3 regions of the Variovorax sp. YR750 genome follow, and region 1 is predicted to be linked to each of the others. Evidence: predicted binding sites of a transcription regulator. Region 1 holds the regulator's gene; each other region holds the start of a gene.

Region 1 (5,713 bases):
CGGCACCCGCGAAGCTGTCGAGCAGCAGCACCTCGCTGCCTGCCTGCACGGCGATCTGCGCGATGCCGCGCCCCATGGCGCCGGCGCCGACGACGCCGATTCGGGAGTAGTTCACTGTCATTTGCTGGAGATTTTCACTGGTTGGGTGGTATCCGGGCCTGCCACGCAGGCGTCGCCGCAGGTGCCATGCATGCAGGTGTTGCGGTCGAAGGCTCCGATTTTGCAGTCCCGCGCGGGTGAGGCGTGACGGGTTTTACGCGGGGGCGCGCTTTCAGGGCGCGCGGCGGCTGCGGTCGATGGCCACGCTCAGCGAAATGGCGATCAGCACCAGTGCCAGGCCGACCCAGCTCATCCAGGCCGCGGCGTCGTTGGCGAGCAGCCAGCCGCCGAGCGCCGCACCCACCGCCTGGCCGGTATAGATGCCGGAACTGTTGAGCGCTACCGAGCCCGGCGCGAGCGCAGGCGCCAGGCCCACCAGCCGGGCCTGCTGCGCCGAATTGGTGGAGAAGCAACCCAGGCCCCAGGGAACGAGCACCACGGCCAGCCAGGCGAGCGTGGAGGCCCATGGCCACAGCAGCAGGCTCGCGGCGATCAGCACCGTCGTGACAAGCACCATGCGGCCGGCGCCCACGCGGTCGATGTACCGGCTGACAACCATGTTGCCGATCAGGCCGAAAACGCCGAACAGCGCCCACATCACGCTCAGCGTGGTGGCGTCCGCACCGAAGCTCTGCTTGAGGATCGGACCGAAATAGCTGAACAGCACGAACTGGCCGGCGCCCTGCAGCGCCGTGACCGACACGATGCCCATCAGCACCGGGCTGCGCAGCACGCGCGACCATGCGGCGGCCGTCAGTGCAGCGGGGCGGATACCGTTCGGCAAGGTGAGCCAGATCGCTGTCGCGCTCGCGACACTGAGAGCCGCGATGGCGGCGAAAGCCATGCGCCAGCCCAGATGCCCGCCGATCAGCGCGCCGATGGGCAGGCCAAGCACCGAGGCCATCGACCAGCCAAGGAAAACGAAGGTGACGGCGCGCCCGCGATGCTCGGGCGGCACCAGCAGGCCGGCGCAGGCCGCGGCCTGGGGCGTGAAGATGGCAGGCGCAATCACCGTGAGCATGCGAACCGGCAGCAGGGTGCCGAAGCTCGGCATCAGTGCGCAGAGGACGTGCCCGGCGGCGTACCAGAGCAGGGAGAGGGCGAGGAGCTGCCGGCGGTCCCAGCCCGCGACAGCGGCGGCCAGCAGCGGGGCGCCTATGCACATCACCGCCGCGGCGGCTGTGATGAGCTGTCCTGCGGTGGCGGCCGTGACCGAGAGCGAGGCGCTGATCTCGTTGAGCGTGCCGGGCACGACCATCACGCCCGTGCCGATCACGAAGTTGCCGACGAGCAGCGCCCAGAGCGCACCCCGGGACGCCGGCTGGCTCACCGACGGACCTGCAGCGCGCCGGGATTCACGATGTTCGTGGGGTTGCCGTTGATGTAGCTCACGACGTTGTCGAAGGCCTGGCCGAAATAGCTCTCGTAGCTTTCCTGCTCGACGTAGCCGATGTGCGGCGTGCAGATGCAGTTTTCGAGGCGCAGCAGCGCGTGGCCTTGCAGCGGCGGTTCGCTCTCGAACACGTCGACGGCGGCGAGCCCGGGGCGGCCACGGTTGAGGGCGGCGAGCAGGGCGTCGGCTTCGACCAACTCGGCACGCGAGGTATTCACGAACAGGGCGGTCGGCTTCATGCGCGAGAGGTCTTCCAGCGTGATGAGGCCGTTGGTTTCCTCGTTGAGCCGCAGGTGCACCGACAGCACGTCGGCCGCAGCGAAGAACTCGTGGCGGTTCTGCGCAACCTGGAAGCCATCGGAACGCGCCTTGGCGCAACTGGCTTCACGGCCCCAGATCACGACCTGCATGCCGAAGGCCTGCCCGTAGCGCGCGACCAGTTGGCCGATGCGGCCGTAGCCCCAGATGCAAAGCGTCTTGCCCTTGAGCACGGAGCCGATGCCGAAGTTGGGCGGCATCGAGGCCGACTTGAGCCCCGACTGCTGCCAGGCACCGTGCTTGAGATTGCTGATGTACTGCGGCAGCCGGCGCATGGCTGCCATGATGAGCGCCCATGTGAGCTCGGCTGGTGCCTGGGGAGAGCCGGAGCCCTCCGCCACGGCCACGCCGCGCTCGGTGCAGGCCGCCACGTCGATGTGCCCGGCAACGCGTCCGGTCTGGGAAATGAGCTTGAGCTTCGGGAGCTTTTCGATCAGCTGGCGCGAGATCTGGGTGCGCTCGCGGATCAGCACGATCACGTCGGCGTCCTTGAGGCGAACCGACAACTGCCCAATGCCTTTCACCGTGTTGGTATAGACCTTGGCCGCGTATGCGTCCAGCTTGGAGGCACAGCGCAGCTTGCGCACGGCGTCCTGGTAATCGTCGAGGATCACAATGTTCATGGCGTGCCATTGTGCCTCGCAGCATTGGAATGTCGCGCCTGCGAACGTTTGGATACCCACCCCGAAGCCGCTCGCAGGGCGGTTCCGGACCCAATAGGCGCTCAATGCAGGCGTGTGGAGCGCGGGGCCGTGGCCATGGTTTCTGCGGCTTCCAGTGCGGCCAGGCGGTCGAGCTCAGCGCAGACGTCGGCCATGCGGCCGGAGATCACCACGCGGTTGGCACTGCGCTGCTGTCCCTTGCCGTCAACGACCCGGACCACGCGCAGAGGGCGCGCCGGCGAGGCAGCCGTTTCCGGGGAGGAGACACCGCCGGAGCGGGCGGTGCAGGCGGGGCGCACCGCCACGTAGCGCAATCCTGCCGCGGATTCGGTGGCGTCGAGGTGATTCCGGCGATGAGCACGTCGTGCCGGCATCAGGCGATTGGCCAGCGATTGCAGCGGCATCCAGATATCGGCGATGGCGAGGAGGGCGATTCCCATGTGAACTCCAAGAAAGTATGAGGTTGAACACAGGCAGGATTTCTTGAATCGGCCGCGACAGGGTGATGGCGACTCTTCGCCATACGCCCGCCACCTGTCGAGGCCGGATGGGGATGTGGTGCTGCGGAAGGCAGGCCGCCCGGGCCTACATCAGCATGGTGTTCCGGATGAGGCCGACTGCGAGGCCTTCGATTTCGAACGGCTCTCCGGGCTGGACGATGATGGTCGGGTAGTCCGGGTTCTCGGCGTGCAGCTCGATGACCTGCTTGTTGCGCTTCAGGCGCTTGACGGTCACTTCGTCGCCCAGGCGCGCCACCACGATCTGGCCGTTGCGCGCCTCCTTGGTGGCCTGAACCGCGAGCAGGTCGCCGTCCATGATGCCGGCGTCGCGCATCGACATGCCGCGCACCTTGAGCAGGTAGTCGGGCTGCCGCTGGAACAGCGTGTTCTCGACGTAGTAGGTCTGGTCGACGTGCTCCTGCGCCAGGATGGGCGAACCGGCTGCGACGCGGCCGATGAGCGGCAGTGCGAGCTGGGCCATGCCGGGCAGAGAGAGCGAGAACTGGTTGCCTTCGCGATGGCGCGTTTCGTTGAGCGAGCGCAGCGCGTCGCCCTTGAGGCGGATGCCGCGCGAGGTGCCGCTGACGAGCTCGATGACGCCCTTGCGAGCCAGCGCCTGCAGATGCTCTTCCGCGGCGTTGGCTGACTTGAAGCCGAGTTCGTTGGCGATCTCGGCGCGGGTGGGCGGCGCACCGGTGCGTGCGATGGCGCTCTGGATCAGGTCCAGGATCTGCTGCTGGCGGGCTGTAAGCTTCACGGCGAACTGCATATGTGGTTCCTTGCGGTACTGGCTGGATATCCAGTGGCTGTATTTTTAACCAGTTTTTTTAAGTTGACAAGCCATGGTTAATTCCTCTTCGCCTGAACTGCGCCGACGCGTGGTGGTTCTGGGCACCGGCGGCACCATCGCGGGGCGGGCCGCCAGCAGCGACGACAACATCGGCTACACCGCCGCGCAGGTGGGTGTGGCCGACCTGCTGGGCGGTATCGAGGCACCCGACGGCGTGACGCTCGAAGCCGAGCAGGTGGCCCAGGTCGACAGCAAGGACATGTCCTTCGACGTCTGGCAGCAACTGGCCCGACGCTGTGTGCACTGGCTGGCGCAGGCCGATGTGGCCGGCGTGGTGATCACCCATGGCACCGACACCATCGAGGAGACCGCGTTCTTCCTTCACTCGGTGCTGGCGCCATCCAAACCTGTGGTGCTCACCTGTGCGATGCGTCCGGCCACAGCCCTGTCGCCCGACGGACCGCAGAACGTGCGCGATGCGATCGGCGTCGCGACGACTCAGGGGGCTCAGGGCGTGACGGTGGTGTGCGCCGGTGTCGTCCATGGCGGGGTAGACATCCAGAAGGTGCACACCTATCGGCTCGACGCCTTCGCGTCGGGCGATGCGGGGCCCGTCGGCTATGTCGAGGAAGGGGAAGTGCACCTCGTCCGTCCCTGGCCGCAAGGACAGGCAGTGCCGGCGGCGAAGATCCTGGGGGCGGCTGCGGTGCAATGGCCCCAGGTCGAGATCGTCATGAGCCACGCTGGTGTTAGCGGAGCGGTGATCGATGCGCTCCTGCTGCATGGCGGCGCGGGGCCCCTGCGTGGGCTGGTGCTCGCCACTACTGGCAACGGCACCCTGCACCATGCGCTGGAAGCGGCTGCACTCAAGGCGCGGGACGCTGGTGTCTCGGTGATCAGGGCAACGCGTTGCTCCAGCGGTCGCATCCTGCCGAAGACCGGAGATCCGCTGCGCGATGCAGGCGCACTGACGCCGGTCAAGGCGCGCATCGCCCTGATGCTGGAACTGCTGGGGTGAAAACGAAACCGCCCCTGTCGAAGGGGCGGTTTCAGGGGAGTCAGGTCAGCTGCTCAGCGCGGCAAGTGCCCGCTGCGTGATCTCGTCGACCGTGCCCACGCCCTTGATGGCGCGGTACTTCGGTGCAGCGGCCGGATCGGTCTTGGCCCAGGCGGAGTAGTAGTCGACCAGCGGACGCGTCTGCTGGCTATACACGTCGAGCCGCTTGCGGACGGTTTCTTCCTTGTCGTCCTCGCGCTGGATCAGGTCTTCGCCGGTCACGTCGTCCTTGCCTTCCACCTTGGGCGGATTAAACTTGACGTGGTAGGTGCGGCCCGAAGCCGGGTGAGAGCGGCGGCCGCTCATGCGCTCGATGATGTCGCCGAAGGGCACGTCGATCTCGAGCACGTAGTCGAGCTTCACGCCGGCCGCCTTCATGGCGTCGGCCTGCGGAATGGTGCGGGGGAACCCGTCGAAGAGGAAGCCGCCGGCGCAATCGGGCTGCGCGATGCGTTCCTTCACCAGGTTGATGATCAGGTCGTCGCTGACCAGCGCGCCGGCATCCATGACGGCCTTGGCCTGTAGTCCGAGCGGGGTGCCGGCCTTGACGGCTGCGCGCAGCATGTCACCGGTCGAAATCTGGGGGATGCTGTATTTCTGGCAAATGAAGGCCGCTTGCGTGCCTTTGCCCGCCCCGGGCGCGCCCAGCAAAATTAGTCTCATGGTGTCCTCGGACGGTTCTTAGATTTTGTGTCGCGCCGAGCATCGGCCCCATGGCCGGGCTAGGCGGAGTTGCTTCGAGGATAGCATGCGTGCCCTTGGGGAAATCCCGCTGCCGTAGCCCTCGAGACGCCTGGACTCAGGCGCCGGCGGCAGCGAAGACTGCGCGCACGCGTGCCAGGTCTTCGGGCGTGTCGATGCCGGGGCCCGGCGCGACATGGCTCACATGCACCG
Region 2 (5,713 bases), on a different contig from region 1:
GCTTCGACGCTGCAAGTAGCTCACCGGTGGTTTCCTCGGAGCGGCCGTACATCGGCGAGCTGTCGATCACCGTGCCGCCGGCCGCGAACAGGGCCTCGAGCACGCCGGGCAGGCGCGCGTATTCCTCGCTGCCGGGGCGTTGGTCGAAGCCGATCCAGGTGCCGCAGCCGATCACGGGCAGGGCTTCCCTGGTGGAGGGGATGGGGCGGGTGTTCATGGCGGGCAGGGGCTTTTGTTGCGCGAAGGCGGGGAACGCGGCGCCGGCGCACAGCGCGACGCCCAGGCGCAGCAGCTCGGCGCGGGTGAGGGCGGGGAAATCCTTCGGAGGCGGCATCGGCAACCAGTATCCGGCGGGAGGCGGCCGGGAGCGATGCCCGGGCCTGTGCTCCAATCCGCCTTTTCGCTGCCTCATATTCATCATGGGAATGCCACTCTCCCTGCTTCGCATGCCCTCGCTGGACCTGGTGCGGGGCTTCGTCGCGGTGGGCCGGCGCATGAGCATCTCGCTCGCGGCGCAGGACCTGTGCCTCACGCAGTCGGCGGTCAGCAAGCAGATCCATGCGCTGGAGGCGCAGCTCGGCGTGGCGCTGCTGGTGCGCGGCCATCGCTCGATCTCGTTCACGCCCGAGGGCGAGCGGTTGTTCCGCAGCGCTGACGGCGCGGTGCAGCAGTTGCAGGACGTGATGGGCGGCATCAGCCAGTCCGGCGAGCAGCGCCCCGTGACCCTGAGCGCGAGCATCGGCATGACGGGGCTGTGGCTGCTGCCGCGGCTGGGCAATGTGCAGAAGCTGCATCCGGGCGTGGACGTGCGCGTGTCCTCCAACAACCGGCTGGCCGACCTGCGCAACGACGGCATCGACCTGGCCATCCGCTACACCACGCCCGAACTCGCGCCGGCCGGCGCGGTGCGGCTCTTCGGGGAAACGGTGGCGCCGGTGGCGCATCCCTCGCTCGGATTGCGCTCGCTCGACGCGCCCGGTGCGCTGTCCACCCTGTGCCTGCTGGCCTTCGACGATCCGCAGCACCCGTGGCTGCAGTGGAAGGACTGGCTCGCGGCGGTGGGCTGGGCCGACGCGAAGCCGCAGGCGGTGCTGCACTTCAACCAGTACGACCAGCTGATCCAGGCCGCGCTGGCCGGGCAGGGCGTGGCGCTGGGGCGGCTGGAGCTGATCCAGCCGCTGCTCGACGACGACCGGCTGGTGCGCATCGCGGCGCCGGTGCCGGAGCAGCCCTCGGCCCACGCCTACTGGCTGATCCAGGCCGAGGAGTCGCCGCGCGAGGACGTGCGCCACGTCGCCGGTTGGCTGGTGGACGAGGCGCGGGGCTCGTCGTCAGTCCGCTGAAGCTTCCGCCTTGCAGAACGCGATCGCCTCGTCGAGCCGGTCGTTGCCCCAGAACATCTCGTCGCCCACGAAGAAGGTGGGCGCGCCGAAGATGCCTTTCTCGACCGCCGTCTCGGTCTGCCGGCGCAGTCGCAGCTTGTTGGAGTCCGACAGTGCCTCCTCGATGACGCGGTGCGCCGGCAGGCCGAGCGAGGTCAGCAGCTCGTGCATGGCCTGCGGCGAATCGATGTCGCGGTCCTCTGCGAAGTTCATCGACATCGTGCGGCGGCAGAACTCGCCCATCCACGGCTGCGTGGTGCCTGCCAGCGCTATGCGCAGCGGCAGCACGGCCGGGCGCGGAAAGTTCGTCGGCCGTTGCCACGGCAGGCCGTACTTGCGGCACTGGCGGGCCATGTCCTTCCACGTGTAGTCGCCTTTTTCCTTCTGCAGCACGAAGGGCGACGACTCCCAGCCGAAGGAACGGAAGATCGGCCCCAGCAGGAACGGCCGCCAGCGGATGCCGATGCCGTGCGCGGCGGCTTCGGCCTCGATGCGCATGGTGCTCAGGTAGCTGTAGTTGCTGCCGAAGTCGAACCAGAACTCGATTGCGGCGCTCATTCGAACACCACCAGGCAGCGGGCCTCGATGCTCTCGCGCAGCGGCGCGTCGGCGGGCGTGTCGGGGTGGTCGAAGGCCGCGTGCGGCGTGTAGCGCGAGACGCCGCCGAGCTGCGAGTCGTACTGCTTGAACACCAGCGCCTCGTGCCGGTCCATCGCGGAAAAGTACGACCAGCGGTGCGAGGGCGAATGCGTCGCGAGGTAGATCTCGCCGGTGCGGCGCGGATAGCGCACCTCGGCGCTGACCAGGTCCTTCGCCATCACCGAACGTGCGTCGCACACGGCCAGCGGCGTGTCGAGCACCGGCCCTTTGATGGAACGCCAGACGTTGACGATGCAGTAGCGCCGTACGGCCGCGGCCTCGTCGGGGTCCGTCAGCACCATGGACAGCCTGCGGCGGCCGGATTCCTCGGTGTAGTCGTTGTGGATGCGGCCGTTGGCGGCGGCCCGGCCGTCGGTCGCGCGGCGGCCGAAGCTCAGGGCGACGCGGTCGGCCTCGCGCCGGCGCACCAGGTGGTCGAACACGTAGGCGCGTGCGCCGCCGGTGACGGCCAGCGCCAGTTCGGCCACCTCGCGGTGGTAGATGGCGGTGACTTCCGCGTCGTCGAGGAAGTCGCGCACGGCCGTGGGCGCGTCGCGCAGCACGAAGCCTTCGCGCTCGATGTCGGGCGGTGTGGCGGCGGCGCGCGCGTCGGCGATCGGCATGGGGCGCAGCTCGTAGCTGCCGCTTTCCCATGGCGTGTCGGGCGGCGGCTGGAAGGTGTAGCTGAAGGGGCGCAGGGCGGAGGGCTGGAGGTAGTTCAGGCCTGCGGTGACGGTGCTCTGGGTGGTCATGCGATGGCTCCTTTGGACGGGTCCATTGGAGCGAAGCGGCGCCTCGGGCTCAAACGACTTGTTGGCGCCTTCACATGAGCATGAGGAATGTGAAAGACGGCGGTAAAGAAGAAAAACAGGGAAACCGGTTTTCCTGTTGTAGGCTGCGAAATACTGTATGAAAATACAGTTAACAGTCATCGCCATGGGCCTTCCTTTCCTCGATTCCTTTTCCGCTGCCGCAGGCCGCGGCGTCTGGCATGCCGACGAACTCGGCCTGGCCGACGCGCAGGTGCTCGCCACCGGCCACGCCGCGCTCGACGCCGAGCTGCCGGGCGGCGGCTGGCCGGTCGGCGCGATGACGGAACTGCTGTTGCCTGCGCCCGAGGCCCATGTCTGGCGGCTGCTGCTGCCGGCGCTGGCGCAGGCGGTGGCCACGCGGGGCGGACCGGTGGTGCTGATCGGCGCGCCCTACGAGCCCTGCGGCGCGTCGCTGGCCGCGCAGGGGCTGCCGGTGGAGGCGCTGATGTGCGTCAGGAGCGAGGCCCCAGCCGCGCGGCTGTGGGCCTGCGAGCAGGCGCTGCGCTGCGCGGACATCGCCGCCGTCGTGGCCTGGCTGCCGCAGGCGCGGGTGGGCGAGTTGCGGCGGCTGCAGCTGGCGGCCGCGCAGCACGAGGTGCTGCTCTTCGTGTGCAGGCCCGAGTCGGTGGCGTTGTCTGCATCGCCCGCGCGGCTGCGCATCCGTGCTGATCGGAGCGGGGCCGACGCGTCGCAGATCGAGCTGGACATCCTCAAGCGCCGCGGCCCGCCGCTGGCTGCGCCGGTGATGCTGCCGGCGCGCAACGAGCGCATGACCGCGCTGCTGGCCGCTGCCCGGCTGCGGCGAAAGCTGCGCCTGCAGCAGCAGGGTTCGGTGCCAGCCGGTGTGACAGCGACATCGGCAACGTCTGCCACGGTGGTGCGCATCGACGCATGGAAAGGAGGCCCGGATGCACTGGATCGCCTTGCGGTGGTTGCCTGAAGCCGGCACGCCCGACGCCCCCCACGCTCCCGATGCCCCGGCGATGCCCACGCCCGAAGCCCTGGGCTGGTGGGCGCTGAAGTACACGCCCCACGTCGCCTGGCTCGATGAAGCGCTGATGCTCGAAGTCTCCGCCTGCGAGCGCCTGTGGGGCGGGCGCATGCAGCTCATGCGCCTGCTGCTGGCCGACAACCCCGTGCCCGACGCGCGCATGCTGGGCACGCAGGGCGCCACCAGCCTGATCGCGCTGGCGCGGCTGCGCCTGTTCGCGCGCGAAGAGAAGCGGCCGCAGGACGTGCCCGCCGGCCTGCCGCTCGACACGCTGAGCGCCGCGCATGAGCATCTCGACCTGCTCGCGCGCCTGGGTTGCCGTACCTGGGGCGAGGTTGCGGCGCTGCCGCGCGGCGGCCTCACGCGGCGCTTCGGCACTGGCCTGCGCGAGGCGCTCGACATCGCATGGGGCCTGCGCCCCGAAAGCCATTCATGGCTCACGCTGCCCGACGTGTTCGAGCAGAAGCTGGAGCTGCCCGCATTGGCCGAGACTGCGCCCGAACTCATGTGGTCGGCCAACCGGCTGCTGACCTCGCTGCAGTTCTGGCTGCGCGCCCGTCAGCGCGGTGCGCGCGCGCTGGAGCTGCAATGGACGCTCGACCTCAGGCGCCTCAACGGCGTGAATCTGCCACCGCATGAACAGCTCACCGTGCGCACGGCCGAGCCCACGCAGGACATGGCGCACCTGCGCCGTCTGCTCTCCGAGAAGCTGGCCCTCGCCACGCTGGCCGCGCCGGCGAGCTGGCTCAGCCTGCGCACGCTCGAAACCGATCCGTGGGCCGGCGCCAGCACCAGCTTCCTGCCGGAGGACAACCGCAAGGGCGACAGGCTGCACGAGATGGTCGAGCGGCTCAGCGTGCGCCTCGGGCCGCAGCAGGTGGTGGTGCCGTCGGCGCAGGCCGATCACCGGCCCGAGCGCAAGCAGGCATGGCGGCCTGCGCTGCAGAAGGAGAAGCCGGTCGCGGACAAGAGCCGGAAGGATGCTGCAGCGGCTTCGCAGCCCGACGCCGTCTATCCGCCATGGCTGCTGCCCGAGCCGCTGCTGCTCGAAATGGACGGCGAACGCCCCTGCTACCGCGGCCCGCTGAGCAGGCTGATCGGCCCGCAGCGTGTGGAGACCGGCTGGTGGGGCGACAAGGAAGAGGGCGGCCAGCCCGCGATGCGCGACTACTACGTCGCGGAAAGCCCCGAGGCCGGGCTGGTGTGGATCTTCCGCGAGCGGCCCGCCGCGCGCTTTTCTTCCGGTGAGGTGCGCTGGTACCTGCAGGGGTTCTATGCCTGAGCTGAGCGGCAAGCAGGAAAGCAGGCGACAGCCCGCCAAGGTGCATGCGCTGCCGGTGCCGCTGCGGGCGCGGCCGGCTTCGGTGCTGCCGGACTACGCCGAGCTGCACTGCCTCACGAACTTCAGCTTCCAGCGTGGTGCCTCGACGCCCGAGGACATCGTGGACCGGGCCTACCAGCTCGGCTACAAGGCGCTGGCCATCACCGACGAGTGCTCGGTGGCCGGCATCGTGCGGGCACATGTGTGCCTGCGCGGCATGGAACACAAGCTCGACGAGTACGAGCGAGAACACCCCGACGAACCGAAGATCCCGCGCAACCCCGCCTTCCGCCTGCTGTTCGGCAGCGAGTTCCAGTTCGAGCGCTTCAGGCTCGTGGTGATCGCGAACGACACCGAGGGCTGGGGCAACCTCTGCGAGTTCATCACCGCCGCGCGCAACACCGAGCTGCCCAAGGGCGAATATCGCGTGAGCTGGGAAGAGAGCGACGTGGCCTCGCTGCAGCGTTGCCAGATTCTCTTCGTGCCGGACCGCGACCCCGGCGGCGCGATGGACACGGCAACGCTGCACGAAGACCTGATGGCCGCCAAGGCGCTGTACGGCGAGAAC
Region 3 (5,713 bases), on a different contig from region 1:
GAAGTGAGCGTGCGCCCTCGCGGCATGGCTTTCTGAGCATATGAAGCTGCGCCTGCTCCTCGTATTCCTGCTGCTGGCCAACGCCGGCTACTTCCTCTGGACGCGCGGCGATCTCGCCGGCTTCGGCCTGGCGCCGGCCGGCCTCAGCGAGCGCGAGCCGCAGCGCATGGCGCGCCAGATCCATCCCGAATTGCTGCAGATCCGCAAGGAAGCGGCGAAGCCCGCCGCGCCGGCGCCCTGACGACCGACGAGCCCTTCTGCGGGGCTGCTCAGGGGGGCGGCTCGTTCTCGAAGCGCACCGTGAACAGCGCCCCCGGCGGATGCCGGCCCGGATGCGCGTCCTCCAGCTTCACCTGCGCGCGATGCTGGTTCGCGATCTCCAGCACGATCGGCAGCCCCAGCCCCGAGCCGTCGGCCTCGTTGCCGAGCACGCGGTAGAAGGGCTCGAACACCAGCTCGCGATCGGCTTCGGCGATGCCGGGGCCGTTGTCCTCCACCTGCAGCAGCAGCACGTGGCCGAAGGGGTCGGCGAGCACGCGCACGGTGATCAGGCCGGGACGCTCGGGCGTCGAGAGCGTGTAGTTGATCGCGTTGTCGACCAGGTTGCGCACCAGTTCCTTCAGCAGCGTCGCGTTGCCGTCGAACACCACGCCCGGCGCGCCAGGCTCGACGCCGTCGTAGCCCAGGTCGATGCGCTTCTCGATCGCGCGCGGCACAGCCTCGCGCACCACCTCGATGGTCAGCTTCGCCAGGTCGCAGGGCTGGTGGTGCGCGTTGGCGCTGTTGCCCTCGGCGCGCGCCAGCGACAGCAGCTGGTTCACCGTGTGCGTGGCGCGCTTGCTCGCGCGGCCGATCTGCTTGAGCGACTGCTTCAGCTCGTCGGCGTTGGCGCCCTCGCGCTGCGCCAGGTCGGCCTGCATGCGCAGGCCCGCCAGCGGCGTCTTCAGCTGGTGCGCCGCGTCGGCCAGGAAGCGCTTCTGCGTGCCGATCGAATCGTTGAGCTTGTCCAGCAGTTCATTCACCGACGACACCAGCGGCACCACTTCCAGCGGCACCGAGGATTCGTCCAGCGGGCTCAGGTCGCCCGGTCGGCGCTCGCGGATGCGCGCCTCCACCACCGACAGCGGCTTGATGCCACGCACCAGCGCCAGCCAGATCAGCAGCACTGCCAGCGGCAGTATGGCGAACTGCGGCAGCAGCACGCCCTTGATGATCTCGGCCGCCAGCACCGACTGCTTCTCGCGCGTCTCGGCCAGCTGCAGCAGCGTGGGCGGCACGTCGTCGGTGCCGCTGGCGATCCACATCGAGGCCACGCGCACCGGCTGGCCGTGCACGTCGCTGTTGTGCAGGAACACCTGGCCGGGCGGCAGCGGCTCGTCGAGGCCGGGCTGCGGAATGTCGCGCTCGCCGCTGAGCAGGTTGTCGTAGCCGTCGAGCAGCTGGTAGTACACGTGGCCGCTCTCGTCGGCCCGCAGGATCTCGCGCGCCGACTGCGAGAGCACGAACTGCGCGTGCCCTTCCTTCATCGTCACCAGTTCGGCCAGCGCCTTCACGTTGTGCTCGAGCGCGCGGTCGAAGGGCGCGTTGGCGATGCCCTGCGCCACCAGCCAGGTGACGCCGATGCTCACCGGCACCAGCAGCAGCAGCGGCGTGAGCATCCAGTCGAGGATCTCGCCGAAAAGGGAGCGCTGCGCGCGCTGGAACAATTTCATCGCGCCGGATCCCCCGGCGTGCCGCCGCTCGCGCGTGGCGGCTGCCGCGTCGTCGTCACTGGATCTTTTCGAGGCAGTAGCCCAGCCCGCGCACCGTCGCGATGCGCACCGGGCCCTTCTCGATCTTCTTGCGCAGGCGGTGGATGTAGACCTCGATGGCGTTGAGGCTCACCTCCTCGCCCCACTCGCACAGCCGGTCGACGAGCTGGTCCTTGCTCACCAGCCGGCCGGCGCGCTGCAGCAGCACCTCGAGCAGGCCGAGTTCGCGCGCCGACAGCTCGACCATCTTGCCGTCGATGGTGGCCACGCGGCCGGCCTGGTCGTACACCAGCGGGCCGTGGCGGATGGTGTTGCTGGTGGCGCCCATGCCGCGCCGCGTGAGGGCGCGCACGCGCGCTTCCAGTTCCTGCAGGCTGAAGGGCTTGGCCATGTAGTCGTCGGCGCCGTGGTCCAGGCCCTTGACGCGCTCCTCCACGCTGTCGGCCGCGGTCAGCACCAGCACCGGCAGCTGCGAGCCGCGTGCACGCAGGCGCTTCAGGATCTCGATGCCGTGCAGGCTGGGCAGCCCGAGGTCGAGGATCAGCAGGTCGAACTCGTCGTGGGTCATGAGCGCGGTGTCGGCCTGCGAGCCGTTCGCCACGTGGTCGACCGCCGCGCCCGAGGTGCGCAGGCTGCGCAGCAGGGCATCGGCAAGCACCTGGTCGTCTTCGGCAATCAGAATCCGCATGCTTCACCTCCGGCCTGTTTCGGGTGTCGGGGCGCCGGGCCGGCGCCGTTCACATTTGTCTCTGCGCCGGAGTCTAGCCCGCCGTATAGGCTTCGAGTCCGATGGTTACCACGGTGGCGATCTCGTCGCCCACGCTGCTCCTGAACTCCTGTTCGGCCTGCGTCACCGCGCCGCGGAAGGCATCGAGCCAGGCCAGCCCGTCGGCGGTGAAGAGCACGCGCCGCGCCCGCGCGTCGAGCGGATCGGGCCCGCGGGTGACCAGCCCCCAGGCCTCGCACTGGTCGACCAGCGCGCCCATCGCCTGCTTGGTCATGCCGGCGCGCTCGGCCAGCTCCGTGAGGCGCGAGCCCTCGCGCGACAGGTGCCGCGTGATGTGGATGTGCGCCGCGCTCACCTGCGCGCGGGCGGCGAGGTTCGACAGGGCCAGCGGCACGTCGACGTCGTGCGCCATCAGCTCCAGCACACGCTCGTCGAAACGGCGCATGGCGTGGCCCAGCAGGCGACCCAGGTGGGTCTGGCGCCAGGCGTCGTGATCAGTGGGAAAGGCGGCGTCGACCATGGCCTGAAATAGTAAAGCAAACTGACCAAAAAACAGGTTTACGCCGAAGCATCAGCCCCTACACTACTGTTCAAGCATCCAGCCTGTAGTTAAACGCAGATGGATGGTGTCACACACAAGTCATTGATTTTCAAGGAGATTTCCACATGGACGCAGTCGTCAAGGGTTCGAGCATCGGTGCCAACAGCGAAAAGGCCAAGGCCCTGCAGGCCGCGCTGGCCCAGATCGAAAAGCAGTTCGGCAAGGGCACCATCATGCGGCTCGGCGAGGGCGAGGTGCTGGAGGACATCCAGGTGGTCTCCACCGGCTCGCTGGGCCTGGACATCGCCCTGGGCGTTGGCGGCCTGCCGCGCGGCCGGGTGGTCGAGATCTACGGCCCTGAATCGTCGGGCAAGACCACGCTCACGCTGCAGGTCATCGCCGCCATGCAGAAGCAGGCCGGCACCTGCGCCTTCGTCGACGCCGAACACGCCCTCGACGTGCAGTACGCCCAGAAGCTCGGCGTGAACCTGTCGGACCTGCTGATCAGCCAGCCCGACACCGGTGAGCAGGCCCTCGAGATCGTCGATTCGCTGGTGCGCTCCGGCGCCGTCGACCTGATCGTGGTCGACTCGGTCGCCGCGCTCACGCCCAAGGCCGAAATCGAAGGCGAAATGGGCGACTCGCTGCCCGGCCTGCAGGCCCGCCTGATGAGCCAGGCGCTGCGCAAGCTGACCGCCACGATCAAGAAGACCAACTGCATGGTCATCTTCATCAACCAGATCCGCATGAAGATCGGCGTGATGTTCGGCTCGCCCGAAACCACCACCGGCGGCAACGCGCTGAAGTTCTACGCCTCGGTGCGCCTGGACATCCGCCGCATCGGCACCATCAAGAAGGGCGACGAGGCCATCGGCAACGAGACCAAGGTGAAGGTGGTGAAGAACAAGGTGTCGCCTCCGTTCAAGACGGCCGAGTTCGACATCCTGTTCGGCGAGGGCATCAGCCGCGAGGGCGAGATCATCGACATGGGCGTGAACGCCAAGATCATCGACAAGTCGGGCGCCTGGTACGCCTACAACGGCGAGAAGATCGGCCAGGGCCGCGACAACGCCCGCGAGTTCCTGCGCGAGAACCCCACGCTGTCGCGCGAGATCGAGAACAAGGTGCGCGAGTCGCTGGGCGTGCCGCTGCTGGCCGCCGATGCCGACGACACGCCCGAGAAGCCGCAGAAGGCGGCCAAGGCCGACAAGGGCGAGTAAGCACAGGCGCGGCTCCACGGGGGCCGCGCGAGCGACCCCCGCATGGCATTCGACGCCCCATCCCTCAAAGGCCGCGCGCTGCGCCTGCTGAGCCAGCGCGAGCATTCGCGCGCGGAGCTGGAGCGCAAGCTGGCCAGGCACGAGGAAGAGCCCGGCACGCTGGCGAAGGCGCTCGACGAGCTGGCGGCCAAGGACTTCATCAGCGAGCCGCGCGTGGTGGCCTCGGTGCTCAACCAGCGCGCGGCCCGCTCGGGAGCGCTGCGGGTCAGGCAGGAGTTGCAGGCCAAAGGCATCGCGCCCGAGGCCATCGCCGAAGCCGTGGCCAGCCTGCAGGAAACCGAAGTCGAGCGTGCCACGGCCCTGTGGCGCCAGCGCTTCGCCGGACCGCCCGCCGATGCGAAGGAGCGGGCGAAGCAGATGCGATTCCTGATGGCGCGCGGTTTCTCCGGCGCTGTCGTGTCAAAGGTGCTGAGGAGCGATTTCGATGAAACCGACGAATGAGCACTCCCCCGCGCAGTCGCGCGTCGTCACGCTGCGCGTGGCTTGCGACTGGCGCCGAGCCTATGTATTGGCGGCCGATCCGAAGCGCCTGCCCGACTGGGCCAGCGGCCTCGCGAAGAGCGCGCTGGTGCCGCACGGCGACCACTGGATCGTGCGCACGCCCGAAAGCGGCGAAGCCCGCATGCGCTTCGCGCCGCGCAACGACTTCGGCGTGCTCGACCACTGGGTGGCGCCCGAGGGCGTGCCCGAGGTCTACCTGCCGTTCCGCGTGATCGGCGTCGCACCGGACGCCTGCGAGCTGCAGTTCACGCTGCTGCGCCAGCCGCACATGGACGACGCGGCCTTCGAGCGCGATGCGCAGTGGATCGCCCGCGACCTGCGGACCTTGCGCGACCTGCTCGAAGCCGACTGATTGCCGACCGACCGGCGCGCGGGTTCAGCCGCGCAGCACGATCGGCGCGAACTTGCGCCGTGCCTTCAGCTGGTCGGCATCCCACTCGATGCCCAGCCCCGGCGTTTCGGGCGCCACGGCATGGCCGCCCTCGATGCGCAGCCGGCTCGTCGTGAGGTCGTCGAGCTGCGGGATGTATTCCACCCAGCGCGCATTCGGCACCGCCGCGCACAGGCTCACGTGCAGCTCCATCAGGAAGTGCGGGCACATCGCGATGTTGTGCGCCTCCGCGAGGTGCGCGATCTTGAGCCACGGCGTGATGCCGCCCACGCGCGCCACGTCGGCCTGCACGATGGAGCAGGCGCCCTGCTGGATGTACTCGGCGAACTGCGACGGGTGGTACATCGACTCGCCCACCGCGATCGGCACGCTGGTGCTCTCCAGCAGCTGCGCATGCGCGCGCACGTGCTCGGCCGGCATCGGCTCCTCGAACCAGGCGAGGTCGAGCGGCGCGTACTGCCGCGCGCGGCGAATGGCTTCCGCCACGGTGAAGCTCTGGTTGGCGTCGACCATCAGCTCGAA

The links. The regulator LexA, encoded in region 1, represses DNA repair genes until DNA is damaged. The targets are predictions, from matches to a motif close to ACTGTATNNNNATACAGT.
Region 2: a site for LexA is predicted at 2,926-2,943, ahead of imuA (translesion DNA synthesis-associated protein ImuA). Genes of this name have one in related genera too.
Region 3: a site for LexA is predicted at 3,064-3,081, ahead of recA (recombinase RecA). Genes of this name have one in related genera too.

Annotation. Positions count from the first base shown of each region.
Region 1 is NZ_FOBJ01000009.1:4,933-10,645, reverse strand. Features, by position in the region: gene BMY35_RS18950 (3-hydroxyacyl-CoA dehydrogenase) at 1-121, opposite strand, end outside; gene BMY35_RS18945 (MFS transporter) at 272-1,429, opposite strand; gene BMY35_RS18940 (D-2-hydroxyacid dehydrogenase family protein) at 1,426-2,433, opposite strand; gene BMY35_RS18935 (hypothetical protein) at 2,535-2,912, opposite strand; gene lexA (transcriptional repressor LexA) at 3,058-3,741, opposite strand; gene BMY35_RS18925 (asparaginase) at 3,815-4,780, shown strand; gene adk (adenylate kinase) at 4,826-5,482, opposite strand; gene kdsB (3-deoxy-manno-octulosonate cytidylyltransferase) at 5,619-5,713, opposite strand, start outside.
Region 2 is NZ_FOBJ01000007.1:108,108-113,820, reverse strand. Features, by position in the region: gene BMY35_RS15955 (aldo/keto reductase) at 1-334, opposite strand, end outside; gene BMY35_RS15950 (LysR substrate-binding domain-containing protein) at 426-1,343, shown strand; gene BMY35_RS15945 (2-hydroxychromene-2-carboxylate isomerase) at 1,332-1,940, opposite strand; gene BMY35_RS15940 (CmcJ/NvfI family oxidoreductase) at 1,937-2,773, opposite strand; gene imuA (translesion DNA synthesis-associated protein ImuA) at 2,958-3,773, shown strand; gene BMY35_RS15930 (Y-family DNA polymerase) at 3,742-5,106, shown strand; gene BMY35_RS15925 (error-prone DNA polymerase) at 5,099-5,713, shown strand, end outside.
Region 3 is NZ_FOBJ01000002.1:343,125-348,837, forward strand. Features, by position in the region: gene BMY35_RS05125 (biotin--[acetyl-CoA-carboxylase] ligase) at 1-36, shown strand, start outside; gene BMY35_RS05130 (sporulation protein) at 41-241, shown strand; gene BMY35_RS05135 (sensor histidine kinase) at 270-1,712, opposite strand; gene BMY35_RS05140 (response regulator transcription factor) at 1,768-2,439, opposite strand; gene BMY35_RS05145 (MarR family winged helix-turn-helix transcriptional regulator) at 2,513-2,998, opposite strand; gene recA (recombinase RecA) at 3,145-4,239, shown strand; gene recX (recombination regulator RecX) at 4,282-4,740, shown strand; gene BMY35_RS05160 (polyketide cyclase) at 4,724-5,152, shown strand; gene BMY35_RS05165 (mandelate racemase/muconate lactonizing enzyme family protein) at 5,177-5,713, opposite strand, start outside.